2 regions of the Flavonifractor sp. An112 genome follow, and region 2 is predicted to be linked to the other one. Evidence: predicted binding sites of a transcription regulator. Region 2 holds the regulator's gene; the other holds the start of a gene.
What was found. The regulator LexA, encoded in region 2, represses DNA repair genes until DNA is damaged. The targets are predictions, from matches to a motif close to CNAACANNTGTTNG.

Region 1: a site for LexA is predicted at 6,811-6,824, ahead of dinB (DNA polymerase IV). Genes of this name have one in related genera too.

Annotation. Positions count from the first base shown of each region.
Region 1 covers NZ_CAJFGT010000122.1:6,659-21,907, reverse strand. Annotated here, with positions in the region: gene IHN22_RS12625 (tryptophanase) at 16-1,677, opposite strand; gene IHN22_RS12620 (RidA family protein) at 1,817-2,194, opposite strand; gene IHN22_RS12615 (helix-turn-helix transcriptional regulator) at 2,494-3,174, shown strand; gene IHN22_RS12610 (YczE/YyaS/YitT family protein) at 3,218-3,886, shown strand; gene IHN22_RS12605 (radical SAM protein) at 3,929-5,302, opposite strand; gene dinB (DNA polymerase IV) at 5,503-6,741, opposite strand; gene IHN22_RS12595 (DUF5655 domain-containing protein) at 6,902-7,279, shown strand; gene IHN22_RS12590 (leucine-rich repeat domain-containing protein) at 7,656-8,600, shown strand; gene IHN22_RS12585 (RtcB family protein) at 8,631-9,839, shown strand; gene IHN22_RS12580 (hypothetical protein) at 10,015-10,386, shown strand; tRNA gene IHN22_RS12575 (tRNA-Ser) at 10,560-10,678, opposite strand; gene IHN22_RS12570 (helix-turn-helix domain-containing protein) at 10,890-11,480, shown strand; gene IHN22_RS12565 (DUF6809 family protein) at 11,480-11,752, shown strand; gene IHN22_RS12560 (TnpV protein) at 11,757-12,119, shown strand; gene IHN22_RS12555 (ATP-binding protein) at 12,206-13,435, shown strand; gene IHN22_RS12550 (AAA domain-containing protein) at 13,700-15,249, shown strand, end outside.
Region 2 covers NZ_CAJFGT010000013.1:25,072-40,320, forward strand. Annotated here, with positions in the region: gene IHN22_RS03315 (LysR family transcriptional regulator) at 1-897, opposite strand, end outside; gene IHN22_RS03320 (MBL fold metallo-hydrolase RNA specificity domain-containing protein) at 1,044-2,639, shown strand; gene IHN22_RS03325 (MATE family efflux transporter) at 2,681-4,021, opposite strand; gene IHN22_RS03330 (MerR family transcriptional regulator) at 4,115-4,966, shown strand; gene IHN22_RS03335 (DUF3021 domain-containing protein) at 4,951-5,418, opposite strand; gene IHN22_RS03340 (LytTR family DNA-binding domain-containing protein) at 5,429-5,869, opposite strand; gene lexA (transcriptional repressor LexA) at 6,069-6,668, shown strand; gene IHN22_RS03350 (methylated-DNA--[protein]-cysteine S-methyltransferase) at 6,670-7,125, shown strand; gene IHN22_RS03355 (permease of phosphate ABC transporter) at 7,122-7,352, shown strand; gene IHN22_RS03360 (DUF6440 family protein) at 7,365-7,550, shown strand; gene IHN22_RS03365 (exodeoxyribonuclease III) at 7,547-8,299, shown strand; gene IHN22_RS03370 (nicotinate phosphoribosyltransferase) at 8,345-9,793, opposite strand; gene IHN22_RS03375 (cysteine hydrolase family protein) at 9,800-10,336, opposite strand; gene IHN22_RS03380 (GNAT family N-acetyltransferase) at 10,390-10,893, opposite strand; gene IHN22_RS03385 (TIGR04255 family protein) at 10,902-11,708, opposite strand; gene IHN22_RS03390 (aldose 1-epimerase family protein) at 11,841-12,719, shown strand; gene IHN22_RS03395 (YARHG domain-containing protein) at 12,750-13,745, shown strand; gene IHN22_RS03400 (N-acetylmuramoyl-L-alanine amidase family protein) at 13,742-14,563, shown strand; partial or broken gene IHN22_RS03405 (proline--tRNA ligase) at 14,622-15,249, opposite strand, start outside.

The sequences.
Region 1 (15,249 bases), on a different contig from region 2:
TTGGGTGGAGAGATCTTACTTCTCCTCGTTGGGATAGGGCTCCAGGAAGGCGTGGAAGTGACGCATGGGCAGCTTGTGGCCCCAGACGATGCGCATATTGGGGATAGACTCACGGTCCTTGTACAGCTGCGCCACAGCGGCAATAACATAATCCAGGTGCTCCTTGGTCAGGCGGCTGCGGTCGATCGCGAAGCGGACCACGTTGGCCAGCTCAGCCTGCTGCTCGGGAGTCTTCAGGTCGTACTCCATGGAGAAATCGCCCAGCTCGGACACACGGATACCATAGCGGCGGATCAACTCCAGGGAGAAGCCGGCGCCGGCAAAGGTGGTGTGATCGCGCTTGCCGTCGAAGAACTCGTCCATGTTGATGTACACAGCGTGGCCGCCGGCGGGCAGAACAACGCCCTTCACGCCGTTCTTGTAGAAGCCCTGAGCCAGGTACTCACACTGCATGGCACGGTCATGCTGATAGTTGAAGTCGCAGGACTCATAGAGGCCGGCAGCCAGAGCCATGATGTCACGGCCGGACATACCGCCGTAGGAGTCGTTGCCGTAGCAGGAGATCTGCTTAACCTTGATGAGCACACCCACGTCGGTCTTGACGGTGCCGTCCTCGTTGAAGTCGGAGAACTTCTTCCAGAACAGGCCCTTGTCGCGGAAGGCCAGCATACCGCCCATGTTGGCATGGCCGTCCTTCTTGGCGGACATGGTGAAGGCGTCGCAGTAGGAGAACATCTCGGTGGCGATCTCAGCGATGGACTTGTCGGCGTAGCCTTCCTCGTTCATCTTGATGTAGTAAGCATTCTCAGCCCAACGAGCCACGTCGAAGACCAGAGGAATGTCATACTTGTGAGCCACGCGGTTGATCTCACGGATGTTAGCCATGGAGACGGGCTGGCCGCAGATGGGGTTGTTGGTGATGCAGGTGAAGATCAGGGGCACGTTGTCCACGCCCACGGCATTGATCAGCTGCTCCAGCTTCTCGATGTCCATGTTGCCCTTGAAGGGGTTCTTCTCGTACTTGCCGCCTTCGGGAACTTCGTACAGCAGCTCCTTGTTGTACAGGTTACGAGGAATGGAGCCCATCTGCTTGATGTTGCCCTCGGTGGTGTCGAAGTGACCGTTGGAGGGGATGGTGAAGACCTTGCCGGGATGACGGGCGGTGAGGATCTTCTTCACGATCTCCATCAGCACGGACTCAGCGGCACGGCCCTGCTGGATGATGAAGGAGTTGGGGCGCTCCATCTGCTTGGCACCGCCGTTGAACAGGCCGCCCTCGTACTCGCAGAGGAACAGCTCGTCCATCATCTTCTCCAGGTCGCGGCAGTCGGTGCGGACCAGGTCGATGCTCTTCTTCCAGTTCTTCTCGCCGCCGCGCTCGAAGATGTCGCGGAAAGTGTCCAGAAGCACATAGTAGCCGGTGTTGCGGCCATAGGCCTCGTCGCCCAGGAACAGAGTCGCCCACTGCTGGTTGGTCATAGCGGTGGTGCCGGAGTCGGACAGCATATCAACGGTCAGCAGTCCGGAGGGGAAGGAGAACTCGTTCCAGTGGGTGGCGTTCAGAGCACGCTCACGCTGCTCAACAGTGGCCTGGGGCAGATCGCGCACCGCAAAGGCGCAGTGCTGGGGCATCTCAACATTCTGAGCCAGAGGATAGTGCTTCACATTCTTGTCCATTTTGTTTACCTCCATTTAATTTGGCGCTTTGCGCCATCATTTTACTAGAGGATACCCCGGTCGTCGGAAGCCGGCGATTCCAGCTCCTGCAACTGGCGGACAGTAACCTTTCCGAATGTGGTTATAGGTACTTGGAACTTTACTTAACTGCGATAACCTCGATCTCCACAAGGGCGTCCTTGGGCAGCCGGGCAACTTCCACAGCAGAGCGGGCAGGATAGCCGCCCTCACCGAAGAAGGTGGCGTACACCTCGTTCATAGCACCGAAGTTGTTCATGTCGCTGAGGAACACGGTGGTCTTGACGACCTTATCCATGCCCAGGCCAGCTTCGGCCAGGATGGACTTCACGTTGGTCAGGGACTGACGGGTCTGCTCCGCGATACCCTCGGGGAACGCACCGGTAGCAGGATCGATGGGCAGCTGGCCGGAAGTGATGACCAGACCGTCGATCTCAACCGCCTGAGCGTAAGGGCCGATGGCCGCAGGCGCCTTGTCGGTATTGACGATTTTCTTCATGTTTGTTTTCCGCCTCCTTTTCACTTGGCAACAGTAATTTATCACGCAGATAATTTTTTGTCAACACATTTTTGTTCATTTCGTATGATTTTACAATTCAGCTCTCAGATTTTGTAGGAATTATCAATATAAATTTTTTGCCGCGGCATAAAAAATTTTTTCTCTTGAGAAAATTGCTCTAATCTTGTTTTGACAATATTCTTATTATCAGCTATACTAAGTATAAAGTATATGGGTTTTGATGCGTCTTTGGGACAAGCAGGTAATTTGAGCCAAAATCAAGGATAGAGGTGAGCCGATTGGCCAGTCCATTGTTGCAGCACTATATCAAGTTGACTGAATTTTTGGGCTATGCCCTGGGTCCCGATTATGAGGTAGCTCTTCATGATCTGACCGACAAAGATCGCTCCATCGTCGCCATTGCCAACAACCACGTCAGTGGTCGCGAGGTGGGCGCCCCTCTGACCAATGTTGCCCTGCGTATTCTGCGGGACAAAAGCTATGAGAATCAGGACTATATCCTTCACTATTTAGGAGTGTCCAGCACCGGCAAGACCCTGCGCTCCTCCACCATGTTCATCAAACACGACGGCAAGCTGATCGGAATGCTGTGCATCAATTTTGATGACAGCCGATTCCAGGCAGTGAGCGATGCCTTACTGAGGCTCTGCCACCCCGATCATTTTGTTGATACCAATTTTCAGGTGGACGAGACTGTGGCAGACCGTTTTGCTCCGGCAGAGCGCTTCCACAACTCCATCCACGGTGTGGCTACTGAGGCGGTACTTCGGGAACTGGACCGCAGGAATATCACGGCGGACCGTCTCAATTCCGAAGAACGCATTCAGATCATCGGCGCACTGGACAGCGAGGGCGTTTTCCTGCTCAAGGGCGCTGTAAAAGATGTGGCCGATGCTCTGGAATGTTCCCAGGCAAGTGTATATCGTTATCTAAGCGCAATCCGCAAGGAAGAGGCTTAAGGCCTCTCCCCTTTTCCTCAGTTCTATGGGAGGTAAGATCAAGATGGGTTATCACTATCCCCGCCGGCTGCTCTGGGTAGTTCTGGGCATGGTGATCAGCGCGGTGGGTATCGTTATGATGTTGCAGGCCAACATTGGACTGGAGCCATGGAGCGTCCTGCAGCAAGGTATGGCCCAAACCTTCGGCATCACTTACGGCACTGCCTCCATCATCGTGGGAGCGGCCGCCATCGGTGTTGCCATTCTATTTGGCGAGGGCTTCGGCCTGGGTACGATTTTAAATATCACCCTATGTGCCATTTTTATTGACTATATGTTGGCCCAGGGATGGATTCCTCTGATGGAAAACCCGTTCTCCGGCATTCTGATGCTGTTGGGCGGCCTGGAACTGCTGGCCATCGGGACCTGGCTGTACATGAAAGCGGCTCTGGGCGCCGGTCCCCGGGATTCCCTGATGGTGGCTCTGGCCCGCAAGACCAAACGGTCCGTGGGCCTATGCCGGGCAGTGGTGGAGATCGGCGTCATTATTCTCGGCTGGCTGCTGGGCGGCCAGGTGGGAATCGGCACAGTTATCTCCGCTATCGTGTTGGGTACCCTGTTCAATCTGAATTTTGCCCTCTTCCGCTTCCGCGCGGCAGAGGTTCATCAGGAAAATCTGATGGAAAGCTTCCGCAATCTGGCCAGCAGAATGCACAGCCCTTCCCACGGATAAAAAAATTCCTCCGTCTCAGGACGGAGGAATTTTTTTATGTAATTACTTGTTGCCGCTGCAGGCAGTGCAGCCGCCGCACTGGGGGTGGGACTGGGCCCACAGCTTGTCGGCGGTAGGCTTCCAGTTGTCGGCGTAGGGGTGGGTCTTGGAGGTCAGGTGCTCCACGGTCTCGGGAGACTGAGGATCGGTGGAGTGGGCGCCGGTCTTGTTGACGATCTCCTCGATGCGCTCGGGGTTCTCCAGCATGGGGCAGGGACGGAGCATATTGTCATTGAAGGGCTGGTTGTCATGGTAGGCCATGAACAGCGGGGACTGCAGGCACTCCAGCAGGGTCTTTTCGTGGATGTTGGAGTCGGAGTAGTGGATAAACACGCAGGGATCCACGTCGCCGTTGGCGTTGATGTGCAGGTAACGGCGGCCGCCGGCAATACAACCGCCCACGTACTCACCGTCATTCTGGAAGTCCATGGCGAAGATGCCCTTGGTCTGACGCATAGCGCGGATGCGGTGATAGATCTCCTCACGCTGCTCGGGGGTGGGCATCAGCTCGGGAGCGGCATCGTTGCCCACAGGCATATAGTGGAAGAACCACACAAAGTAGGCGCCCAGGTCGATGATCTTGTCGTAGAACTCCTCGCTGGTGATGTCCTTGTAGTTCACGCTGGTGTAGCAGGTGGAGATACCGAAGGGCAGGTGATGGCTCTTCAGCAGGGCCATAGCGTTGGTAACCTTCTCGTACACGCCCTGGCCGCGGCGGCTGTCGTTGGCCTCCTCAAAGCCCTCCAAGCTGATGGCGGGAATGAAGTTCTTCACCCGCAGCAGATCCTGGCAGAACTCCTCGTCAATGAGGGTGGCGTTGGTGAAGGACAGGAAGGCCACGTCATTGTGCTTCTCACACAGGGCAATGATGTCCTTCTTGCGCACCAGGGGCTCGCCGCCGGTGTAGATGTACATATAGATGCCCAGTTCCTTGCCCTGGGTGATGATGGAGTCGATATCGTCAAAGGACAGATTCAGCTTATTGCCGTACTCCGCCGCCCAGCAGCCGGTGCAGTGCAGGTTGCAGGCAGAGGTGGGGTCCAGCAGAATGGCCCAGGGAATGTTGCAGCCGTACTTCTCACGCATCTTCTCCTGCTTGGGCCAGCCCACCAGGTTGGCGTTGACGAAGAAGTTGTTGAACACGGTCTTGAGCACATCGGGATCGGTCTGGGTCCAGACCTTCTCGATCAGCTGGTGCCAGCAGGAATCCTTGTCGTTGATGGCCTTGTCGAACGCCTCACGCTGAGTGGACAGGGTGTCCCCGGAGAACTTATTGACCAGGTCCATAACCTTGCTCATATTGTTCATAGGGTCTTTATCCAGATAATCAAACACCTTGGCCAGGCCATAGCGCTTCAGACTGTCAGGAATTTTCATCTTTATTTTCCCCTTTCACGGCATAACAATACCTATCATTGTGTGTCATGATACCTTTTCTGACGAAAATTGAAAATAGACAAAACCCGTTTCATGTCCAAACTCTATACAAAAACAGCAGTTTGCTTAAAAGCGTTTCAGATTTTCGCCCCAGTTTTATATAATTTTATCCATTCTATAATATAGTTTGTAAGACTATATTAGTCCCCCGGCGGCAGCCGCTGGTCCTCCCTGTCCGGCTCTCCCGCCGGATGGACGGCAGAAGCAATGGAGATGGCCCCCCGCCCATATTTGTCCCGGATGGAATCCATGGCCTTCTCCAGCTTCTCCAGCTTATCACGGCAGGGTATGGCGTCGGCGGCGAACAGGTCCACCTGCTCCCCTGCGTCCCGCTCCTCCACCAGGTTCTGGGCCGTAATGGTAAGGGCCCGGACTGGCTGCCGCTCACTCCAGCAGCTGTGCAGCAGCTCCATCCCGCACTGCGCCAGGTCCCGGGAGATATAGGTGGGGGCACTAAGCCTCTTCTGGCGGCAGATATCCTTAAAGGACGGATCACGCACGGTGATCTGTACGGTGGTACATTTGAGGCCGTGCTTACGCAGCCGGACCGCAACCTCATCCGCCAATTCAGACAGCGCTGTACGCAGCTGCTCCCAGCCCACCAGATTTTTAGGGAAGGTCAGTCCGTTTCCCACCGACTTGGGCCCTGGCATATCCCGGGCAGGTACCACCGGGGCGTGTTCCCTGCCCGTGGCATAGTCGTGGAGGGTATATCCTCCCTTGCCCAGAATCTGCCCCAGGCTCTCCCGGTCAAACTGGGCCAGATCACCAATGGTGCGTATCCCGTAGCCATTGAGCACCCTGGCCGCCGCACGGCCCACAAAGAGCAGATCGGTCACCGGCAATGGCCAAAGCAGCTGTTGAAAGTTTTCCCGGGTGATCACCGTTGTGGCGTCCGGTTTTCGGTAGTCGCTGCCCATTTTCGCAAATACCTTATTAAAGGAAACGCCCACCGATACCGTCAGCCCCAATTCCTGCCGCACTGTTTGGCGAATCTGGTCGGCCAAAGCCTTTCCATCCCCTCCAAAGAGATGAAGGGTCCCGGTCACATCCAACCAGCTCTCGTCAATGGAGAAGGGCTCCACCAGATCGGTATACCGTTCATAGATGGCATTCACCTTTTTGGAATACTCCCGATACTTCCAGTGGTGGGCCGGCAGCAGTACCAGGTCCGGACACTTCCGTCTGGCCTGCCAGATGGTCTCTGCCGTCTGTACTTTATACTTTTTGGCCAGCTCATTTTTGGCCAGAATAATTCCATGGCGACTCTCCGGGTCACCACATACCGCCGCCGGCCTGTCCTTTAACTCCGGATGATCCAGCAGCTCCACCGATGCGTAAAAGCTATTCAAATCACAGTGAAAAATGACCCGGTCCAAGCACTTCCCTCCCCTCTCCCAAAAAGATACGGCTGATTTTTTTATTATATGCTTTTTTTACCGCAAAGTCAAACATTCGTTCTATTCGCTATATTCCAGGCGCACACCGCTGTTCATAGCTGCACGGATATGATACACTGATAGCAAAGGAGGGGTTTTCATGGACGAAAATGCTCTGCTGTTTTTTCAGCAGGATATAGAGGCGCTGCCGCTGTATGAGCGGTTGGAAGGCCTGATCTTGGACCGGATTGCCGATGTACAAATCAAGGTACAGAAAAGCCAGATTTCCTTTTATAACCGGCATATGTTTGCCTGCGTCTCCTTTAGCAAAGTCCGCAAGGCCAAAGATCGCCCCGCCCACTACATTGTGGTCACCTTTGGCCTGGATCACCGTCTGGAATCCCCCAGAATCGACGTGGCTACCGAGCCCTATCCCAACCGCTGGACCCACCATGTACTTATTTCAAACCTTGATGAAATCGACGATGAGCTAATGGGATGGATCTATGAGGCCAGTGTCTTTTCCGCGCTCAAATAGTCCCTGACAGTGTATTCGGAGCCATATTCTCGGCTCATTTTCTTAAGAAAAACGTCACAATCCAGCCCGAGAAAGCATTTCCGCACGGGATTGCCCTGTGATATAATGACACTATATCATGTATAAACCACCACACATAATTGCTCTGTTCACCCACTGACCATCTTACTTTGGAAAACTGTGTTATGGCTAAGGATGAAATTACATCTACTGGTAAATATAGCGGTTTTTGCAGCCTTTTCATGCCCTGCGACAGCCTGCCCAATAGCAGGGTGCCGCAGGGTTTTGTCGCTGTAACCTGTTCTTTAAGTTGATTTCCACTAGGTTATTCTCTTTACCAGGATGAAGGTGCAGCATCCGATTAGGAGGGAGTTTTATGATAGCGGACAGACGCTTTCTTTTGATTGATGGGCAGAAAATTGCATTGGATACCAAGGAGCTGCCAATGGATGTTCAACTTATTCGCGATCTGACTCCTCTGGCCACTTTGAAACAGTTAGAAAAGCTGTACCTGCCTGGGCGTCTTATCTCTGATCTGGCGCCTTTGGCAGAACTGAAAGAACTAAAAAGTCTGGACCTTTCCATGAACCGCATTACAGACCTGACGCCGTTTACAGGTTTACTGCAACTGCGTGATTTGAAGCTTAACCAAAATCAAATCGTTAATCTTATACCTTTGGCTGCGCTGGCACAATTAAAGAAATTGGATCTGCACGAGAATCAGATTACCGATGTGACACCCGTGGCACAACTGCAGCACTTGGCAATCTTAGAGCCGAGTGGAAATTCGGTGTCTGACATATCTCCGCTGACGAACCTTACCCGCATGGTATATTTATACCTTTCAAATACGCAGGTCCAGGAGATATCTCACCTTGCGTACATGAAGCAGCTGCGTACCTTATATCTTGACAGATGCAGAGTTGTTGATCTAACACCTTTAGCTGGGCTGACACGGCTTGAATCGTTGGAGCTGAGCAATAATCTGATCTCCAATTTGGCGTCTTTGGCAGGATTGCCGCAGTTGAGTACACTGTATCTCAGCCACAATCGAATTACAGACCTGTCTCCATTAGCGGATATACCGAAATTGACTGAGCTGTTCTTGGAGCACAATAGAATCACAGACTTGACCCCGCTGACCAATTTAAGATGGCTGCATCGTTTATCCTTGAAAGGAAATCCTGTTACTGACCTGAATCCATTAGGTGATATGCCGATGCTGCGGGAGTTATATATACAGGATTGCCCCATTAGAAAGCAGGAACTCAATGCGTTTAAAAAAACACATCCGGATTGTTATATCCAAGTAAAAGAATAACCTCAAACAGCAGAACATTGCGAGGAAACTATGATTGAAATCAAAGGAAAATACAACGAAGCCAAAATTTTTACCGATGTGGTGGACAGCGCCTCCATCGCACAGGTTCAGGAGCTGTGCAATCAGGAATTCACAAAAGGCAGCCGTATCCGGCTCATGCCGGACATTCACGCCGGAGCAGGCTGCACCATCGGCACCACCATGACCATCACCAACAAGGTGGTACCCAATCTGGTGGGGGTGGATATCGGCTGCGGCATGGAGACCACCCGTATCAGGGAAAGCCGGCTGGAGCTTCAAAAGTTGGATAAGCTGATCTATGAGAAAATCCCCTCCGGCTTCTCCATCCGGGATAAGGCCCACCGCTACCTCAGCGAGATCGACTTGAGTGAGCTGTACTGCGCACCTCATGTGGATCTGCTCCGGGCTGAGAAAAGCATTGGCACCCTGGGCGGTGGAAATCATTTTATTGAGGTGGACAGGGATGACGAGGGGAACCTCTACATTGTGGTCCATTCCGGCAGCCGCCACCTGGGTGTGGAGGTGGCCAGCTACTACCAGGAGGCCGGTTATAAGGTGCTCAACCGCACCGATGACGCTTCGATTGCAGCTCTGGTTGCCCAGATGAAAGCGGAAGGCCGAGAGACGGAGATTCAGAAAGAACTGAAGAAGCTGAAAAACCTCAAGCAGACCAGCATCCCCAAAGCCTTGGCTTATGTGTCCGGGGAGCTGTTTGAGCAGTATATCCACGATATGAAAATTGTTCAGCACTTCGCCATGCTCAGCCGTCAGGCCATGATGGATGAAATTATCAAGGGTATGAAGCTCCACGTAGAGGAGCAGTTTACCACCATCCACAACTATATTGATACCGACGCCATGATTTTGCGGAAAGGAGCCGTGTCCGCCAAGGCAGGGGAACGACTGCTGATCCCCATCAATATGCGAGACGGGAGCCTCCTCTGCGTGGGGAAAGGCAACCAGGACTGGAACCACTCTGCTCCCCACGGAGCCGGGCGGCTCATGAGTCGAGCGGACGCCAAACAATCTTTTACGGTGTCTGAGTTCAAAAAGCAGATGGCAGAGATCTACACTACCTCGGTGAGCAAAGCGACTTTGGATGAGTGTCCCATGGCCTACAAGGGGATGCAGGATATTCTGGACAACATCGGTCCCACAGCGGATGTGGTGAAAGTGATCCGCCCCATCTACAATTTCAAAGCCGGAGACGAAGATTAACTCATCCGCAGAGAGAATTCATCTGCGCCGGAACACCTATCCGCTATCACATATACAAAAAGCTCTGGAAACGTCTGCTTCCGGAGCTTTTTGCAATAGAGAATTACTTCTCTCTCGTATTGACACTTACAGTAAATTGTGTTAGAATTCTATCAGAATATCTGGGGTGATTTATATGAATTATGACGCTATTATTTTAGAACTTCTTTCAAGGATTCAAAAACTTGAGGAGGAGGTAAAATCTTTGCGGGAAGTCATCAGCTGTGCCTCCACCGAGCATACGGCAGGAGATAATCCCAAAACCACCACAGGAGATATCCGGACTTATATTGAAAGCCAAAAATTGCAGGCATACAGCAGCGGGCAAACCGAGCTTACACTAAAGGCAAATGATATTCATAAGAATCTGCAATTAAAAAACAGGATGCCAATGGTATGTAATGCCATGAGACAATGTATGGCCGACCATGATGTCGTGCTGCATGACACCGCCAGCGGACACTCATCTACCCTGGAAATCAAGTACTATCTTTCAGGCAAAAGCTGATCCAGTACAGAACGTCCGGTAATGTCAGTGTATAAAGCAGAAAGATACAGATGGTATCTTTGCGGATCTTGGTATGTGAGGTAACGACCAAGGACAATGATACGGGCTGTTCTACTTTGCATCCTCCGTCGAGATAGAAAAAGGCTCCAAAAGCAGATTGCTTCTGGAGCCTTTGGCGCAGCGGGAGGGATTCGAACCCTCGTGCGGTTGCCCGCAAACTGATTTCGAGTCGGTTGTCCAATTATACACTTCTTGAAATTTCCAGGCGTTTTGAGGCGGTTTTGTCCGCCGCCTAGCCCTTGCGCCACAGCGGTTTGCGCCGATTGATCCAGCCCCATGTCCTCAAACCCCTGAAATTCGAATAAAAGCCCGTTTTGGCCGTTTTTGGAGAGAACTCAAGCATTTTGGAGAGAACTGCGGAGAGAACTGGGGGAGAAAGTGCCCACCTGGCAACACACAGGAAATGGCTTTTTTGATGCGACATTTCTGACGAGGTGATTGCCATGAATTACGAGCCAATTAACTGGGATAGCGTTCCCGATGTGATGAGCAAAGACCAGTTCTATAAGCTGTGCCACATCAGCAAATCCACCGCCAGGTACCTGCTCCAGACCGGCAAGGTGCCCTGCCGGTATACCGGCAAAAAGACCCGCTGCTATCAGATCCGCAAAGAGGATGTGCAGACTTATCTCCGGGGAAAGGGAATCTGCCCAGAGTTATATCTGCCCCAAAACACAAAGCGCAAGACGAAATTTCCGGCTCTGACATCGAAGGAGCTGCCGGAGAAAACCCAAAAGGCACTGAAAGGATACCTCCTCCAGCTGATGAAGGACTACCCCGACGTAATGTCAGGCAGACAGGTGGCCAAGTTGATCGGTTACGGTCCCACCACTGTCCATCAGTGGTGTCGCAAGGGTGAGCTGTACTACATCCAGTCCGGCGGCAGCTACTATATCCCCAAGGCAGTCCTGATTGACTTTATTTGTTCCATGCGGTTCCGTACGATCCACCGCAAATCTCAATGGCATATCGTCACCATGATGTCCTTCCATAAGGAGATGGATGCCCATGCCAAGCAGAAGGAGGGCAAATGATGCGCTATCTGGAGCAATTCTTCTATGGCAATATGGACCCACAGGCCCGGGAAAGCATCCATCCCGAAGCAATGAGGAAGGTGCAACGTACACTTTCTGACCTGGAGAAATGGCTGCTGGAGCAGCTTGAGGAACCTCAGAGGGATCGTTTCTTGGCGTATACCGACGCCTGGAGCGAGCTGAATGCCCGCTGTGACCTGGACAGCTTTGTCTGCGGCTTTCGCATGGGTGCCAGGTTGATTCTGGATACTTTTATGACGGAGGAGGAATAGACCTATGAGTCAATCTTTGACCTATACCCAGGTGGGGGACTATTACTACCCTGATCTCTGCTTGCCGGAGACAGATGACCAACCGCTGGGCAAGTACGGTATGCTTCGCAAAACCTATCTGAAGCAGCACAGGCCCATGCTGTACGACCGTTTGCTGTTGGTTGGGCAACTGGACAGCCACCTGGCAGAAATCGACCTGCGGGCCGAAGAAATGGTGATTGATATGGTGGAAAAGATGGCAGCTACCAGTGGAGTAGATGAGCGCCTGAAGGAGTCAGACCAGATGGCATGGGTAGGAGCCATGAACAATTTCAGGGCCGCTGCCGAAGAAGTTGTCCTGCGGGAAATGATATACGCAATGCCGTAATAAATTGGATCAGCGACTTGCTATTCTAGTGTTTTTCGGGTAAAATAGGAATGTAGTCCGATATTATCCGAAACGAGGTGAGGGAGATGTACGTTACCCGCCACATGGAGCCAGTGGTTCTGGAGGTCTCTTCCCAGTATCCCGCATTGCTAATTGTGGGTCCCCGGCAGGTGGGCAAGACCACCATGCTGGAGCATCTGATCGAGGTAGAGGGACGGGGGCGGACGGTTGTCACCCTGGACGATCTCACAGAGCGTGAGCTTGCAAAGACAGACCCCAAGATGTTCTTCCAGCTGCACAAGCCGCCTCTCCTGATCGACGAGGTGCAGTATGCCCCGGAGCTGTTCCCTTACATCAAGATGATGGTGGATCAGCGCCACCAGCCGGGTGACTTCTGGATGACCGGCTCTCAGCTGTTCAAAATGATGGAGGGTGTGCAAGAATCTTTGGCAGGGAGAGTGGCTCTGCTCCACCTGTCTCCCATGTCACAGAGTGAGATTCTCCATTGTCCTGCCGCAGGCCCCTTCCGAGTAGATCTGAATGCGCTGCAAAAGCGGCAGCAGCACTGCCCGGTATGCGACACTCCGACCATGTATCAGCGGATTTTCCAAGGTGGTATGCCCGCACTGGTCACCGGCCAGTATACCAATGCCAATCTGTTCTATTCCAGTTATATTGATACCTATATGGAGCGGGATGTGCGGCGGCTGTCCTCTGGAATCGACAGTCTGAAATTTCTGCGGTTTCTGCGGGCCACCGCCGCCCGGGCCGGTCAGCAGGTGAACTACAAGGGCATTGCCGATGATGCGGAGATCGACCAGGCCACGGCTAAGAGTTGGCTGCATATTCTGGAGGCGCTGGGTATTATATTTCTGCTGCACCCCTATTCCAATAATCTGCTGAAACGGACGGTCTCCACGCCCAAGCTGTATTTTTACGACACTGGCCTGGTGTGCTATCTGACCCGGTGGACCAGCCCGGAGACGGCTATGGCCGGGGCTATGAACGGGGCGCTGCTGGAGAATTTCACGGTGTCTGAGGTTATGAAGTCCTACCAGAACGTGGGGCTGGAGCCGTTTCTCTACTACTATCGGGACAGCGACGCCAAGGAGATCGACCTGCTGCTGGAGCAGGACGGAAAGCTCTATCCGTTGGAGATCAAGAAGATGGCCACCCCGCCGAAAAAGCTCACAAAGGTCTTTGAGTTGATCGACAAATCGCCCCTCCAGCGTGGTACCGGCGCAGTACTGTGCATGGCAGAAAAGCTGGGGGCCTTTGATGAGAACAATTTGATTGTGCCCATTGGGTTAATATAGTGTCCGACTTGCCTCTGCCGGTCTACTGGCAGAGGCTTTTTATCGCTATGATTCAAAGACAAATTTACCTTTAGAAACAATATAGGATGAAAGTGTTAGACCTATTAGTATGTACAAGAGGATGCTAGGGCTAATGAAATTACATATTGTGGTGGTCATTTATTGGATGTAAAGGAACATATGGGATAATCCGCTTGCTTAATAGATTTTATGTGGAAAGATGTGGTATAATGTAAAAACCCAAGTCCTCTGGAGGGATACGGCATGAATACAATAAAGAGATATGAACCGAAAGAAAAAGTTGAACTTCATGGCACTCTTGCAGAATTTCGTCAAGCGTTGGAAGATGAAATTGAGGCAGTTAAAAAGCGTGGACAATCATCAATACTGCTAACCGGCGGTGTGCAAATCTCTAATCAGGCCGGAAAATATTGCTACAAGTACAATGCGGATTTTGTTCCAGTTCTACCCGCAGATACTCCGTGCAAGCTGATTATTGGACAGAATCAGTACACTGTTACTACGGTCAGTTTTGACGAGGAAACGATTACTCTTGCTTCTGAACAACCGTTGCCGGATGGCTTTTCACAGGCACGCCTGGAAAATGGATCAACTGTCCTGATGGAATGCATGATTAAATGCATAGAAGAGAACGCTTCAGAAACTAATCCGGCAGGGAAACGAATGCTTTCGTTTGACAATCAGGGCATTGATCCTTGCGAAAAAATAGAATCTTATGACATACAGGAACTTCACATAGGTAGAGAAAATAACGATAATCAAAAAGCAGCTATTGTTTCTGCTTTGACCAATAATATTACATATATCTGGGGACCTCCTGGGACTGGCAAAACGAAAGTTATCGGGCAGATCATTGATAAGTTGCAAGAGAAGGAGCGTTCCGTTCTGGTGGTCTCTCACACGAATACCGCAGTTGATGGAGCAATCGAAAAAGCAGCAGAATCTTATCAACATTTTTGGGAAACAAATCACGGTACCACGGCCTCCTATCCCATTCTTCGTATTGGCAAGTCAGTGAAGCAGCTGCCCGTTGAAACAACTCTGGAGTTCCACATCAAGATGAATGGGCAGGAACTTTATGAGCAAAAGCAACAGTTAGAGAACACGAAAGCAAACCTGCAAGATGCAATACATATTGTCAGACGCAAGCAGAAGCAAATTGAGTGGGTCGAAAGCACACAGCTCCCTTCTATCCCAGGACATATATCGGCGCTTGAAGCAGCAGACAAAGCCCTTCAAACACTCAGAAAGAGAACAGATAGCTTACAAAGTAGACTTCTCCAGGAAAAAGAACTCCACCCTGAGGTGGAGCAATATATTGCTCTGTCGGCTATACTGGAAAAAACAGAACAGCATCATAATGATGTTGAGCAACAGCTGAACACTGCGCAAGAAGTAGTTAGGTCGGTGCCACATCAAATCCAACTGGCAAAAGATGAAATCAAAAGACACGTAATCTATGCAGAACTGCTTGCCAAAGAGGATAAAACATTTTCCTCCGTATTTATCAACCGTGAGCTTGCTTCTATATCTGCAAAGATTCAAAGCCTTCAAACGCAGATGGGTGTGTTGCGTCAAGAACGTGAAAACTACCAGCGGACAGTTTCGGATTATGAGAAAAAAGGAACGATAGGAAAATTTTTTACTGGAAAGAGTGGTGTCACTCAGGCACGAATCAAGTTAGCTGAAATCGATGTCGCACTTTCAGAACTACAAAAAGAGTTTAATGAAACCATTCGTCTGGGAGATGATTATCAAGAAAAACTGAGGGAGCGGCTTGATCTTGAAGCACA
Region 2 (15,249 bases):
CATCCGCACCTTCTCCTGCACCAGCAAGTCGATGGCAAACCGGATGAAGGCGTTGGCTGCGTCGGTGAGGGGATAACCCTTGTGGTAGGACACCCCCAGGCTGGCGGGAGGGACCCCCTCCTCCAGGGGAATGACCAGAATAGGGCTGTCGGGGAAGAGGGCCCGCAGCCGCAGCATCTGGGATACCGGCATCACGGCCACCCCGGCCTTTTGCTCCAGCAGGCGGTAGACCAGGCTGGTGCTCTCCACCTCGTAGGCCAGGGTGGGTTCAAAACCCCGGGCCCGGCAGATGGAGCGGAGGGTTTTGGCGTCCAGCCGGGAGGCGTCGCAGATCAGAGGCTGACCGGCCAGCGCCTTTAGCTCCACCACGGTTTCCTTTGCCAGGGGGTGGTCCCGGTGGACGAACAGGCCGTAGTCCATCTCCCCCAGCAGGCGGAAGGTGAGCAGATTGTGGTTGAGGGGGTAGGGGGTGACCGCCAGGGTGAGGGTGCGCTCCACCAGCTGCTGGGCCAGCCGGGAGGCGTCCCCCTGGTACTGGCGGATGCCGATCTCCGGGTGGGCCCGGGAGAAGGGCTGGAGGATGTCGGGGAGAAAGCCGTCGATGGAGCAGCCCAGAGAGAGGATATTCTGGTTGTTTTCATATAACCGCTGTACCGTCTGGATGCAGGCGTTCAGCTCCCCGAAGGCGTTCTCCACCCCGGAGAGAAAGATCCGGCCATATTCGTTGAGCACCACCTTGCCCTTCCGGTGCTCAAAGAGGGGGACCCCCAGCTCCCCCTCCAGCCGGGCAATGGAGCGGCTCAGGTTGGGCTGGGTGACAAACAGCTCCCGGGCCGCCTGGGAGATATTTCCCGTGCGGGCCACGGTGCGGAAGTAGTTGAGTTGGGAAAACTCCATTGACTCACGCCCTTTCCCCCGTATTATACCGGATTCCGGCAAAAAAGGAAAGAAATCATCCCGGGCCGACCCGGTCACTCCACTATTTACACCGGCGGGTTTTGGGAGTACAATAACCTTGTAGAAAATGCACAAGGAGGTGCCCCATGAAACTGACCTTTTTCGGCGCAGCCCGTGCCGTGACCGGCAGCTGCCACTGTGTGGAGTGCGGCGGGACGAAGATCCTGGTGGACTGCGGCCTGCAGCAGGGCAGGGACGAGCGGGACAACCAGGAGCTGGACTTCAACGCCGGGTACATCGACGCGGTGGTGGTCACCCACGCCCACATCGACCACTCCGGCCGCATCCCCCTGCTGGTGAAGCAGGGCTTTGAAGGCAACATCTACTGCACCCGTCTCACGGGGCAGCTGCTGAGCATTATGCTGCGGGACTCGGCCCACATCCAGGAGAGCGACGCCCAGTGGCAGAACCAGAAGGGCAAGCGCGCCGGGGCCGAGCCGGTGGAGCCCCTGTACACCGTGGCCGATGCCGAGGCCGCCATCAAGCACATCGTCACCTGTGAGTACGGCACCCGCCTCCAGATCGAGGACGGGGTGAAGGTGCGCTTTGTGGACGCGGGCCATCTGCTGGGCTCGGCCAGTGTGGAGATGTGGCTCACCGAGGGGGAGGAGACCCGGAAGGTGGTATTCTCCGGCGATATCGGCAACCGGGACCAGCCCATCATCCGGGACCCGGAGTATATCCGGGAGGCCGACTATGTTTTGACGGAAAGTACTTACGGCGACCGGCTCCACGACATGGACAAGAACCCGGATTACACCGGAGACCTGGCTGCCATCATCGACGAGACCCTGGGCAAGGGGGGCAACGTGATCATCCCCTCCTTCGCCGTGGGCCGTACCCAGGAGCTTTTATACTTCATGCGGGAGATGAAAGAGCAGGGACTGGTAAAAAGCGTGCCCGACTTCCAGGTGGTGGTAGACTCCCCCCTGGCGGGCGAGGCCACCCGCATCTTCTCCGGCGATCTCCACGGCTATCTGGACGAAGAGGCCATCGCCGCCCTGAAGGGGGGCGCCTTGTTCCAGTTCCCCGGCCTCACCATCACCGAATCCAGCGAGGAGTCCCGGGCCCTTAATGAGGACAAGACCCCCCGGGTCATCATCTCCGCTTCCGGTATGTGCGATGCCGGCCGTATCCGCCACCATCTGAAACATAACCTGTGGCGGCCGGAGTGTACCGTTGTCTTTGTGGGTTTCCAGGCCGAGGGCAGCCTGGGCCGGCGGCTCATCAACGGGGTTACGTCGGTGAAGCTCTTCGGTGAGGAGATCGCCGTCCGAGCCAAGATCGTCAACTTCCACGGCCTGTCCTCCCACGCCGACAGGGACGGCCTGCTGCGGTGGATCGAGAGCTACAATCCCAAGCCCCGGCAGGTCTTTGTGGTCCACGGCGACGCGGAGGTCACCGAGATCTACGCCAACACCCTGCGGCAGATGGGGCTGGCTGCTCACGCCCCCAACTATGAGGAGGTCTACGACCTGCTGGCCAACAAGATGCTCGCCCCCGGCCTGCCGCCGGAGCAGAAGCCCGCAGCCGCCCCCGGCGCCTCCCCCGCCTACCAGCGGCTGGAGGAGGTGGGCCGCAAGCTGATGGAGGTCATCTCCCACAACAAGGGCGGCACCAACAAGGACCTGGGCAAGTTTGCCGATCAGCTGCGGGCCCTCATCGAGAAGTGGGACCGCTAAACGACAGAAACAAAGGCCGCCCGATTGGGCGGCCTTTGTTGTCAGGCTGGGATGGCCCCGTAGCCGAATTTGGTCCGGTAGTGCCACAGAAAACCGATGGACAGCAGGCAGGAGACAGCCTCTGCCACCGGCACCGCGATCCATACGCCGGTGACTCCCAGCACCCGGGGCAGCAGGAGCAGCCCGGCCATGAGGAAGCCGAAGGTGCGGGCGAAGGAGATAATGGCGGAGGTCCGCCCGTCGGACAGAGCGGTGAAGAGGGCGGAGGCAAAGATGTTTACCCCGGCGAAGAGGAAGGAGGGAGCAAAGAGGTGGAAGCCCTCCAGGGCCAGGGCATTGACCTGGGTACCGGCAGGGGAGAACACCCCCACGATGACCGGGGCCAGCAGCAGGGCGGCGGCCAGGATGCCCACGGCGGTGCACAGGATGAACCGGGAACAGTGGCGGAAGGTGGAGCGCAGCCGGTCATACCGCTCCGCACCCTGGTTGAAGCTGAACACCGGGGCTACGCCCATGGAGAAGCCCAGGAACAGGGCCACCAGCAGGAACTGGGCGTAGAGCACGATGGTGATGGCGGATACGCCGGGCTCTCCCAGCAGTTCCATCATGATGGCGTTGAAGAAAAAGGTGGTGACGGCGGTGGACAGGTTGGTCACCATCTCAGAAGAGCCGTTAAAGCAGGCCTTGCCCAGCAGCCGCCAGTTGGGCCGGGGGCGGGAGAAGCGCAGCCCCTCCTTCCGGGTGAGGAAGAAGAGCACGCCGCACACCGCCGGAATGCAGTAGCCGGTGACGGTGGCCACGGCGGCCCCGGCGATGCCCATGCCCAGAGGCCCCATGTACAGCCAGTCCAGCACGCCGTTGGTGACGCCGGCGGCGATGGTGAGCCACAGCCCCAGGCCGGGCTTGCCCGCCGCCACAAAAAAGCTCTCAAAGAGCAGTTGGAGCATGGCCATGGGGGCAAACATCAGCAGAATCCGCAGATAGCAGGCGGCGTCCGCCAGCAGCAGATCGCTGGCCCCCAGCAGCCGGGCCAGAGGCTCCGCCCCAAAAACGGCCAGCAGGGCGAATATCACTCCGGCGCATACCGCCGCCAGGGTCAGAAAACCAAAGGTGCGGCGGGCGCCTTCCAGGTCCCCCGCGCCCATCCGGTGGGATACCACGGCGCTGCCGCCGGTACCCAGCATAATACCCACCGCCAGCACAATGCTGACAGCGGGATAGGCGATGTTGATGGCGGCCAGGGCGTTCTCTCCCACCAGCCGGGAGGTGAGCACCCCGTCCACAATGGTGTACAGGGAGGTCACCAGCATCATGATGGTGGTGGGCAGGGCAAAGCGGAGCAGTCCGCCCAGGGTAAAGTCCTGATCCAACCGGTTTTTCATAGCCTGTGCCTCCTTTTTTCTAAAGCATTTACAAACAGCATTGAACATGATAAGCTATCGGGTAACCCGATAGTCAAGAGGGAGGTTTGCGCCATGGATCAAACAGAGATGCGCTTTACCACCGGGGAATTTGCGGCCCTGTGCGGCGTCACCAAGCACACCCTGTTTCACTACGATGAGACCGGCATCTTCTCTCCCGCCATCCGGGGGGAGAACGGTTACCGCTACTATGCTCCCGCGCAGATCGAGGTGTTCCAGGTCATTTCCAGCCTCAAGGAACTGGGGATGCCCCTGTCCGACATCAAGGCCTACCTGGACCGGCGCAGCCCGGAGACCCTGCTGGAGCTGCTGAAGGAGGAGGAGGCCGCCCTGACGGAGAAGCTGTCCCGGCTGCGGCGGCTGCGGACCCTGATCCGGCGGAAAGCAGAGCTGACCCGGCAGGCTCTGGCCGTCCAGCCCGGCGAGGTAAGGTTGGAGGAGTGGCCCCAGCGGTGGTATGTGGCCACCGCCGCCCCCGGCATTACCGACGCGGGCAAATATGCCCGTATTCTGGCCCGCCACCTGGAATACTGCGAGGCCCATCAGGTGGCCAGCCCCTACGCCCTGGGGGCCATCCTGCCGGTGGAGGCTACCCGGCGGGGAGACTGGGAGGGTTATACCTACTGCTATACCCAGGTGGACAGACCAATCCGGGGGGTGCAGATGCTCACCGCCCCGGCGGGACGCTATTTGACCTACTTCCACGCCGGCAGCTTCGACACCGTGCGGGAGGGCTACCAGCGGCTGCTGGACTGGGCCCAGACCTGCGGAATGACCCTGGGAGAGCTGTTCTGGGAGGATGTGCTGCTGGACGAGCTGGCGGGCAAGGGCTACGACCAGTACCTGCTGCGGCTGTCGGTGTTTGTTGAGCAGACCGGGGGAGGAAGGGCTCAGGAACCGCTCTGATCTCCGTGCCCCAGGGCGGCGTTCAGCTTTTTGACGCTGCGCAGGGCCAGAAGGTACCGAATGATCCAGATCAGGAAAAAAATCACCGTAAAAATGACCAGATAGGCCAGTATGCCCGCCGCACTGCGCTCCATCCAGTGACAGACGTAAGCGGTGGGGATCAGCAGGGCGGCCCCCAGCAGGAAATAGACGGCAGTCTGCCGGGCCAGACTCCACCGCTCCAGCTCCCACAGCACGGAGCCGGCGGCAAAACCGAAGCCCACCAGACCGCACAGGGCGGTCTGGAGCAGGACCGCCTGGGCCTCACTCCCCACCTGGGCCGCGAAGGCGGGCATACAGGGATAAAAGGCGCCGGTTCCCCAAAACAGGGAGGAAAAAACGGTGATGAGATGCCCGATGGCGATCCCCAGAGGAATGCCCAGCAACCCCCGCAAAAGCAACTCTTTTTTCATACGGTTCACCTCACAGACCAAGTTGTTTTTTCAGCTTTGATACATATCGCCGGGAGACATAGGTGACCGTGCCGTCGGACAGCTTTACCCGGATGGTGCCGGTCAGGCTCAGATCAAAGCTCTGCACTTTTTTCAGATGGATGAGTTCCGAGTTGGAAATGCGTACAAAGAGATGGGGGTCCAGCCGCGCCTCCGCCTCGTACAGCCGCAGACGGAGGGTGTATTCCCCCCGCTCGGTGGCGGCCAGCACCTTCCCGGCGCTGGCGTACACCCGGATCAGCTCCGCCGGGTCCAGGAGCCGGACGGTCCCGCCCTGATAACCGGTGATCGGAGGGGCGTCGGCGTGGGAGAGGAACTCCACCGCCTGCCGAACCTCGTCGGTGAGAGCGGCGGTGAGGATTACCGCCTTGGGCCGGGTATAGGTCTCGTCGATGTTCACTTCCACTTGCATATCGGTCACCTCTTCCTGTGGTGATGCCATTATAAAGAGCGGACAGGCAGTACGCAACGTATTTTTTACAGATGGTCGCTGTGGCTCCACAGGTGGCTGCCTGCGCGGAAAAAATGGGGGATTTTAGAACAAATGTTTGCAATGCTGGAGGAAGTATGGTATACTGAAACCGGACGAACTTGACAAAGGAGGGTCTGCCATGAAGGCGCTTTCACCCAAACAGCAGCAGATCTACGATTATATCATTTCTTTCTCGGCGGAACACGGCTATCCCCCCTCCGTCCGGGAGATCGGGGCCTATGTGGGGCTGAAATCCCCCTCCACCGTCCACTTCCACCTGAAGGGGCTGGAGTCGGCGGGCCTCATCACCAAGGCGGAGGGTAAGACCCGCTCCATCACCGTGGCCCAGCCGGAGACTCCGGCAGTCCCGGAGGACAAGGTGCCGGTGGTGGGCAGCGTGGCCGCCGGGTCGCCCATCCTGGCCCAGGAGTGCATCGAGGACTATCTGACTTTTGACACCGGCGGGCGGCCCGGGGAGTATTTTGCCCTGAAGGTGCGGGGGGAGTCCATGAAGTATGCCGGTATCCTGCCCGGGGACCTGGTGATTGTCCACCAGCAGGCCGATGCCCACAGCGGGGAGATCGTGGTGGCCCTCTTTGAGGACGAGGCTACGGTGAAGACCCTCCGCCGGAAGGACGGCCATGTGTGGCTCATGCCCGAGAACCCGGACTACGAGCCCATCGACGGCGAAGGATGCGCCATCCTGGGCAAGGTTACCGCCGTGGTGCGGCGGTACTGAGATGAACCGGGTGGTCTTTGATACCCCCGTGGGACCTATGGCGCTGGAGGAGGAGGGGGGCGGGCTTACCGCCCTGTATTTGCCCAATTCCCCCATGTCTCCGGTGGGGGAGGAGACGCCCCTGCTCGCCCGAGGCAAGGAGGAGCTGCTGGCCTATCTGGCGGGGGAACGGCGGGACTTTGACCTGCCCCTTGCCCCACAGGGTACCCCTTTTCAGCGCAAGGTGTGGTCCGCCCTGGCGGACATCCCCTACGGGCAGACCATCACCTATGGGGAGCTGGCCCGCCGGGTGGGCTGTCCTAAGGGGAGCCGGGCGGTGGGCCAGGCCAACCACCGCAATCCCCTGCCCATCCTTTTGCCCTGCCACCGGGTGGTGGGGGCCAACGGGACCCTTACCGGCTACGGGGGTGGGCTGGAATTGAAGGAATGGCTGCTGCGGCTGGAGGGAATCTTATGAAAAAACTGTTTTCTGCCGCCGATGCTTATATCGCCAAAATGAACTGGAAGGACCTGGCCCTGGTGAAGCTGTACCTGTGCGCCGCCGGGGTCATGCTGGGCCTGGCCGCTCCCAAAAAGCTGCGGAAATGGGCGGCTCTTGGGGCGGTGGTGGTCTTTGTGGCCACCTATCTGCCCATTATGCTGAAATTCCTCCCCCATCTGGAGGGTGAGATGCGAAAGGAATAAAGGAGCGTGTCTATGGGAAAGGATAAGCGCTTTCAGGTGATCTACACCCAGGGTGTGGCCGATGCCACCCGGGTTCTGCTGGATACCAAGACCGGTATGCTCTACCTGGAGATGCACGACGGATATGCCGGCGGTATCACCCCGCTGCTGGACAGCGACGGAAAACCCATGAAATGGAAGGCGGAGGACTGGGAATGAAGCTGATCACCTGGAACGTCAACGGCCTGCGGGCCTGCCTGGGCAAGGGCTTTCTGGACTTCTTCAAGGAGATGGACGCTGACGCCGTCTGCCTCCAGGAGACCAAGCTCCAGCCCCACCAGATCGAGCTGGACCTGCCGGGCTACCACATCTACTGGAACAGCGCCGAGAAGAAAGGCTACTCCGGCACCGCCCTCATCACCAAAACCGAGCCTCTGGCCGTGACCTACGGCCTGGGTATCCCGGAGCACGACACCGAGGGCCGGGTGATCACGGCGGAGTATGAGGACTTCTATCTGGTGTGCTGTTACACCCCCAACGCCAAGGAGGGGCTGGCCCGCATCGACTACCGGATGCAGTGGGAGGACGATTTCCGGGCCTACCTGATGACCCTGGACCAGAAGAAGCCGGTGGTGTTGTGCGGCGATTTGAACGTGGCCCATGAGGAGATTGACCTGAAAAACCCCAAGACCAACCGGGGCAACGCAGGCTTCTCCGACCAGGAGCGGGGCAAGATGACTACCCTGCTGCAGAGCGGTTTTGCCGACAGCTTCCGTGCCCTCTACCCGGACAAGACCGGGGCCTATACCTGGTGGAGCTACCGCTTCAACGCCCGGAAGAACAACGCCGGGTGGCGCATCGACTACTTCATCGTGTCGGAGCGTCTGCTGCCCCGGGTGAAGGACCAGATCATCCATGCCGACGTCACCGGCAGCGACCACTGCCCGGTGGAGCTGGATCTGGAATAAGACAAAAAACAGGACTGCCGCACAGTTTGCGGCAGTCCTGTTTATTTATTTCCCTTCCCGGGTCAGCAGGCTCTGCTTCAGATCCCATAGCTTCTGGGACAGGTCCACATAGTAGTTGTGGGGGTTCTCAAACCGCTTTACCTCGTCCCACAGCAGATCGATCTGCCCGGCGCACCAGGCCCGCATCTCGGCGATGGGCGGGGAGTCGTACACCCGCTTGCCGCCCTGGAACACCGGCACCAGCAGCTCCCTGGCGGTAAAGTTGGTGAACACGCTGCGCTTCCAGGTGGCGTCCGGGTCGAAGAGCTCCAGAGGCTTGCTCTCGTCCACCGTCTCGTCCCACAGTGTGATAAGATCGGCAAAGGCCTTCCCCGTCTCGTTGTCGAAGAGGCGGTACACCTTCTTGAAGCCGGGGTTGGTGATCTTGTCCGGGTTGGCGCTGATCTTGATCTTGGGGATGATATTTCCCTCTTTGTCCTCCACCGCCGACAGCTTGTACACCCCGCCGAACACCGGCTCGCTCTTGGAGGTGATGAGCCGCTCGCCCACGCCGAAGGAGTCGATTTTGGCCCCCTGGAGCAGCAGGTCCCGGATGATATACTCGTCCAGGGAGTTGGAGGCCACGATCTTGCACTCGGTGAGTCCCGCCGCGTCCAGCATCTTCCGGGCCTTCCGGGACAGGTAGGTTAGATCGCCGGAATCCAGCCGGATGGCGCAGTTGGTGATGCCCTGGGGCAGCAGCACCTCCTTGAAGGCGCGGATGGCGTTGGGCACGCCGGATTTCAGCACGTTGTAGGTGTCCACCAGCAGCACCGCCGAGTGGGGATAGAGCTGGCAGTAGGTCTTGAAGGCGGTGTACTCGTCGGGGAACATCTGGACCCAGGAGTGGGCCATGGTGCCGCCGGCGGGGGAGCCGTACACCTCGTCAGCCAGGGTGCAGGCGGTGCCGGCACAGCCGGCGATGTAGGAGGCCCGGGCGCCCAGAATGGCGGCGTCGGGACCCTGGGCCCGGCGGGAACCGAACTCGCTCACCGGCCGCCCGTCGGCCGCCCGCACGATGCGGTTGGTCTTGGTGGCGATGAGAGACTGGTGGTTCAGAGTCAGCAGCAGGAAGGTCTCAATAAACTGGGCCTCAATGGCGGGGGCCCGGACGGTGAGGATGGGCTCACGGGGGAAGATGGGGGTGCCCTCGGGCACGGCCCAGATGTCGCCGGTAAACTTGAAGTTTTTCAGGTACTCCAAAAAGCCCTCGCAGAAGCAGCCCTTGCCCCGCAGATAGGCGATGTCCTCCTCATCGAAGTGGAGCCGCTCCACATAGTCGATGACCTGCTCCAGACCGGCGGCAATGGCGAAGCCGCCGCCGTCAGGCACGTTGCGGAAGAAGATGTCGAAATAGCAGATCTGCTGGGCGTAGCCCTCGGTCTGGAAATAGCCGTTGCCCATGGTGAGCTCATAAAAGTCGCACAGTAAGGTATAATTCATGTGTTGCTTCATGGTTGTTCAAACCTCCCGGTTGGTGACCGTGATCTGGAGGGCCTCCATCAGGTCCAGTACATTCTTGTGGAGCGTGGGGTCCGGCCCGGCGGTACAGGCGGCGTCCACCACCAGCTCCGCCTCGGGCAGGGCTGCCTTGGCCATGATGGCGTTGGACAGCACGCACAGATAGGACACCAGCCCCACCAATTCAATGCGGTCATACCGCTGTCCCTTCAGCCAGTTGCCCAGCCACAGGGAGGGGAAGGCGGGCTTGCACACCACCATGTCCCGGCTCTTGTCCAGAGCCTGTCCGGTCTTGCCGTAGAGCTGCCAGCCCTGGGAATTCATCAGACAGTGGGGCACCGGCAGCTTCCGCCCCTCCTGGGTGTCCAGGTAGTTTTCCTGGTGGGTATCCAGGGTGAAGGCCACGTCGTCCCCGGCGGCACGATAGGCGGCGATCTTCTCCGCAATGGGACCGTCCAGCTGTTCCGCCCCGGCAAAGCCCAGGGCGCCGTCCACAAAGTCCTTCTGGTAGTCCACCACCAGCAGCAGTCGTTTCATGCCGCTCCCTCCTTTAGGTGTCAAGACACCTGTCTATTATAGGCGCGCGTCCCTTAAATTGCAAGGGACTTTTCAAAGCAGGGGTAGGTGAGGGGCCGGCCGTGAAGGTGGATCTCCCCCACCTTGGAAAAGCCCATCTTGCGGATCAGAGCCTGCATCCGGTCGTTGAGGGAATAGGTGTCGATACGCATGGCGGCAATGCCCCGGCGGCGGGCTTCCTCCTCGGCAAAGGCGAAGAGGGCGGAGCCCACCCCATGGCGCTGGAAGGTAGGATCAATGGCCATGCGGTGGATCACCATGGCGGGGCGGCTGGTGGTCCAGGGCAGGGGATCGTACTCGGGAGATTCGCTGGTGTTGATGCAGGCCACACCGGCCAGCTTGCCGTCGATGACAGCGGCGTACAGCTCGCCCCGGTCGATGTCCCCGGCGTAGAAGTCCCGGGTGGGGTAGTCCTCCCCCCACTGGGGGTTGCCCAGCTGGTTCATGTGGACCACTGCCCGGCGCACCATGGCCCAGATCTCCTCCAGTTCCTCCCGATGGGCGGGACGGATGGTCATCTCCCCGGTCATTCGGCCACGGGGGTGGGGCCCATGGCCTCGTGGAGGGTGTTGGTTACCGCGCCCCGGAAGAGGCAGACGGCGAAGCGGTGCATTTTCTCCAGCTTCTCGGGCACGGCGTCGGCATTGATCTGACCGGCGGCGGAGAAATCCCCGTCCAGAATGAACCGGGTCTCCTTGGGCTGGTTGGCGTTCTGGGGATTGTTGGCGCCCACCAGGCCGGGACCGGCATGGAGCTTCATGCGGTAGCCGCCCACCAGGGGGGTCTCCACATCCAGGGCGCACTTGACGATCTCGCTCTCCTCCACGTCGGGCTCGCCCAGGATGCCCAGATACTGGCTCTGGATCAGATCGTCCCACAGCTGGTCCTCCAGGCCCAGGGCCTTCCGGGACACGGCGTTGACGTACCGCAGGCCGATGCGCTCAAAGTAGGCGGGCTGATAGATCTGGATGAACTGGGCCAGAGCCTGGTCCAGACGGATGGCAAAGTCCTCCCACCGCTGATAGGACAGGGTGGACAGGGCGATAAAGTTCTGGGTCAGGTTGATCTTCCAGCGGCCGTCCTCCGAGATGAAGTGGTAGTTGGTGATGGGCTTCTGGGGCTCCAGGGCGGTGGCGTTGCCCTTCTTTACCACCTTGGGGGGCAGCTGCTCCTGCCGGGTCATATACTTGGGGAAGTCCTTCCGGATGGCCTCCTGGAAGGCGGCGGGCTCATTGGCGCCAATGGACAGAATGGTGGGGAAGCGAAGCTGACAGATGACCTCCACCAGGGGGGAACGGACATAATGGAACCGCTCATATGGGGCAAACAGCATAGTGGCTGCTCCTTCCTATTATAAAGTCTCTCCTATTTTATCCCCGAACCGGCCATATGTCAAACATCGCGGCCTTGCATTGGAGGAAAAGGGCCGGTATAATGCAGGTAGCAACACAAGGAGGCGTATGTGATGGAACTGGAACTGAAACGGGGCGGGCGGACCGCAAAGGTGGCCACCCACGGCGGCGAGCTGGTGTCCTATCGGGACGAAAACGGCCTGGAATATATCTGGACGGGAGATCCGGCCTACTGGCCGGGGCGCAATCCCCTGCTGTTCCCCATTGTGGGCGGCCTGAAGGACGGCAAGGTCCGCATTGAGGGCAAGGAGGTCTCCATGAACCGCCACGGCTTTGCCCGCACCAGCGAGTTTGCGGTGGCCGGGCAGGGGGAGGACTGGGCGGAGCTGGAGCTGCGGGAGAGCGGCGACACTCTGGCGGTCTATCCCTATCCCTTCCGGCTGGTGGTGCGCCAGCAGCTCACCGACACCGGCTTTACCACCTCTGTGACGGTGACCAACACCGGGGAAAAGCCCATGCCCTTTTGCCTGGGGGCCCACACCGGCTTCCGCTGCCCCCTGGAGGAGGGGGAGGCCTTTACCGACTACGAGGTGCGCTTTGCGCAGAAAGAGACCTGTCCCACCCTGGTGCCCGACGCCAACGGGGTGGACCTGAACCGCACCCGGCCCTGTCTGGAGGACACCGACGTGCTCCCCCTGGACTACAAATACTTTGACGAGATGGATACCCTGATTTTCCGGGGCCTCAAGTCCCGGCAGGTGGAGCTGCACAGCAAAAAGTCCGGCAAGGGCGTGCGGGTGCGCTTCCACGACTTCCCGCTGCTGGCTCTGTGGTCCATGCCGGGCAAGGCGGCGCCCTATGTGTGCATCGAGCCCTGGCACGGAATGTCCGCCGAGGCGGGAGAGGGCCCGGAGCTGGGTGACAAGGCATTCTGCATCACCCTGGCCCCCGGCGAGAGCCGTACCCTGGGCTATCAGGTGGATACCCTGTGAGCCGGCCTGAGAGGAAGGAGGTTCTGCGCCATGTTTTGTAAATACTGCGGGGCGGAGCTGGCGGATACCGCCGCCTTCTGCAACAAATGCGGCAAGCCCACCACCAAGCCCGAGAACCGTCCGCCCCAGCCTGCTCAGCCCGCCCCACAGGCTCCCGTGGAGCCTCCCAGGTACGAGCCGCCCAAGGGGCCGCCCCGGCAGCCCTCTGTAGAGATGGCCGGGCCGGAGCAGGAGCCGCCCCGCCGGAAGGGGGGCTACATTGCCCTGGCGGTGATTCTGTGTGTGCTGGTGATCGGCGCGATTGTGGTCCTGGTGATGGCTATGGGCATTCTGAAGCCCACTTCTTCCGATGCTGAGGTCAGCCCCAGCCCCTCCGACGTCATGGAGACGCAGCCCATTGAGAGTGAGCCGCCGGAGGAGGACGACAAGCCCACCCAGACCCCCGATCAGGAGCAGAGCAGCTATCCCATTCAGCTGGACATGGACGAGCTGCTCTCTGCCCGGATCAATGGCGCCACCTTCCGGGAAGCCTGGGATCAGGGTTGGCTGGATGAGTGGATGAACCTCTATGTCAACGGCAGCTCCGACGGATCTTCCCCCTATGAGGCCTACTGGTACGACGACGGCCTGCGGGAGTGGACCTACTACGGCATTACCTACAGCCAGGCCGCATCGGCGGGCTGGGGCGACATCTGGCTGGAGCTGCTGGGCAGCCGGGACGACGACGATCCGGACACCATGGACGGCGACTATCTGCTGCCCACCGACAGCCAGTACATCGATAAGAGCGATCTGGCCCCCTTCACCAAGGAGGAGGTAAGCCTGATCCGCAACGAGATCTATGCCCGGTATGGCTATCAGTTCTCCAGCCAGGAGATCCAGGACTATTTTGACCGCCAGAACTGGTACACCCCGGTGGAGGGGCTCAACGCCTCCACCTTTGACACCAGCGTGTTCAATGCCTACGAGCAGGCCAACCTGGAGACCATCCTGGCCTACGAGCGGGAGATGGGGTGGCGGCAGTGAGACGACTGTGCTGCCTGGCGCTGCTGGCGGCGCTGCTGTGTACCGGCTGCGCCGGACAGGGCGGGGAACAGGCCGCCGCCACGCCCACCCCGGTGGTGACGCCCTCCGCTGAGCCTATGCCTACCCCCACCCCTGAGCCTACGCCCACGCCGGAGCCCACTCCCACCCCGCTGCCCCTGGAGGGGGCGGTGATCTGCGTGGACCCGGGCCACTGCGTCACCCCGCTGACCGGCACCGGCCAGCGGGAGCTGGTCTCTCCCCTGTCCGATGAGACCAAGTACCTCTTCGGCGGCGGCACCGCCGGAGCCAATCAGACCGAGGAGCAGCTCAACCTGGCGGTGGGGCTCCAGCTCCGGGACGCCCTGGAGGCCCTGGGAGCCCAGGTAGTGATGACCCGGGAGGTGTCTGAGATCACCCTGGGCGGCATCGACCGGTGCAAGATTGCCCAGGAGGCGGGGGCCGACGTACACATCAGCATCCACGCCAACGGCTGGACCGACCCGGACTATAACGGAGCCATGGTGCTGGTGCCCTACGGGGACCTGCTGGGCACCCCCTCCATCGTGGAGGAGAGCGCCCGGCTGGGAGAGCTGATGATCGAGGCGGTGTGCGAGCATACGGGAGCCAAGAACCTGGGCACCGTCCTGCGTTCCGACCTGACCGCCTTCAACTTCTCCACCATCCCCTGCGTGTTCATTGAGATGGGCTTTATGACCAATCCCCGGGAGGACGCCCTTATGGAGACCCCGGAGTATCAAGCCAAGATCGTGGACGGCATGGTGGAATCCCTGCTGGCCTGGTACGGCGTGGAGGAATAAAACAAAAAGGACCCGGAGCCATGCTCCGGGTCCTTTTTTGTCGTATGGGTTTGGGTGATTAGTAAGCCACGCCCCAGTACACCATGTGCTTGGCGGGCTTGCCGCAGACGGGGCACACGTCGCCCAGGTGCTCCTGCTCCAGGGGGATGCAGCGGGAGGACACACCGGCGATCTCCTTCATCTTGAGCTCGCAGGCCTCGTCGCCGCACCACATGGTCTTGGCAAAGCCGCCCTGGGTGGACATCTTCTCCTTGACCTCCTCCACGGTGGAGCAGGCATAGGTGTTCTCGTCCAGGTTCTTCTTGGCCTTGTCGTACAGGCCCTGCTGCACCGCGTCCAGCATGGTCTTGACGGCCTCCTCGATGTTGTCCAGGGAGACAAAGCTCTTCTCGCCGTTGTCCCGGCGGACCAGCACGCACTGGTTCTTCTCCATGTCCTTGGGGCCCATCTCCAGACGCAGGGGCACGCCCTTCATCTCGTACTCGGCGAACTTCCAGCCGGCGGACTGCTTGGAGGCGTCCATCTTCACCCGGATGCCGGCGGCCTTCAGGCGGTTCATGACGGCCTCGTTGGCCTCGATGACGCCCTCCTTGTGCTGGGCCACGGGGATGATGATGACCTGGGTGGGGGCGATGCGGGGGGGCAGCACCAGACCGTTGTTGTCGCCGTGGGTCATGATGACGCCG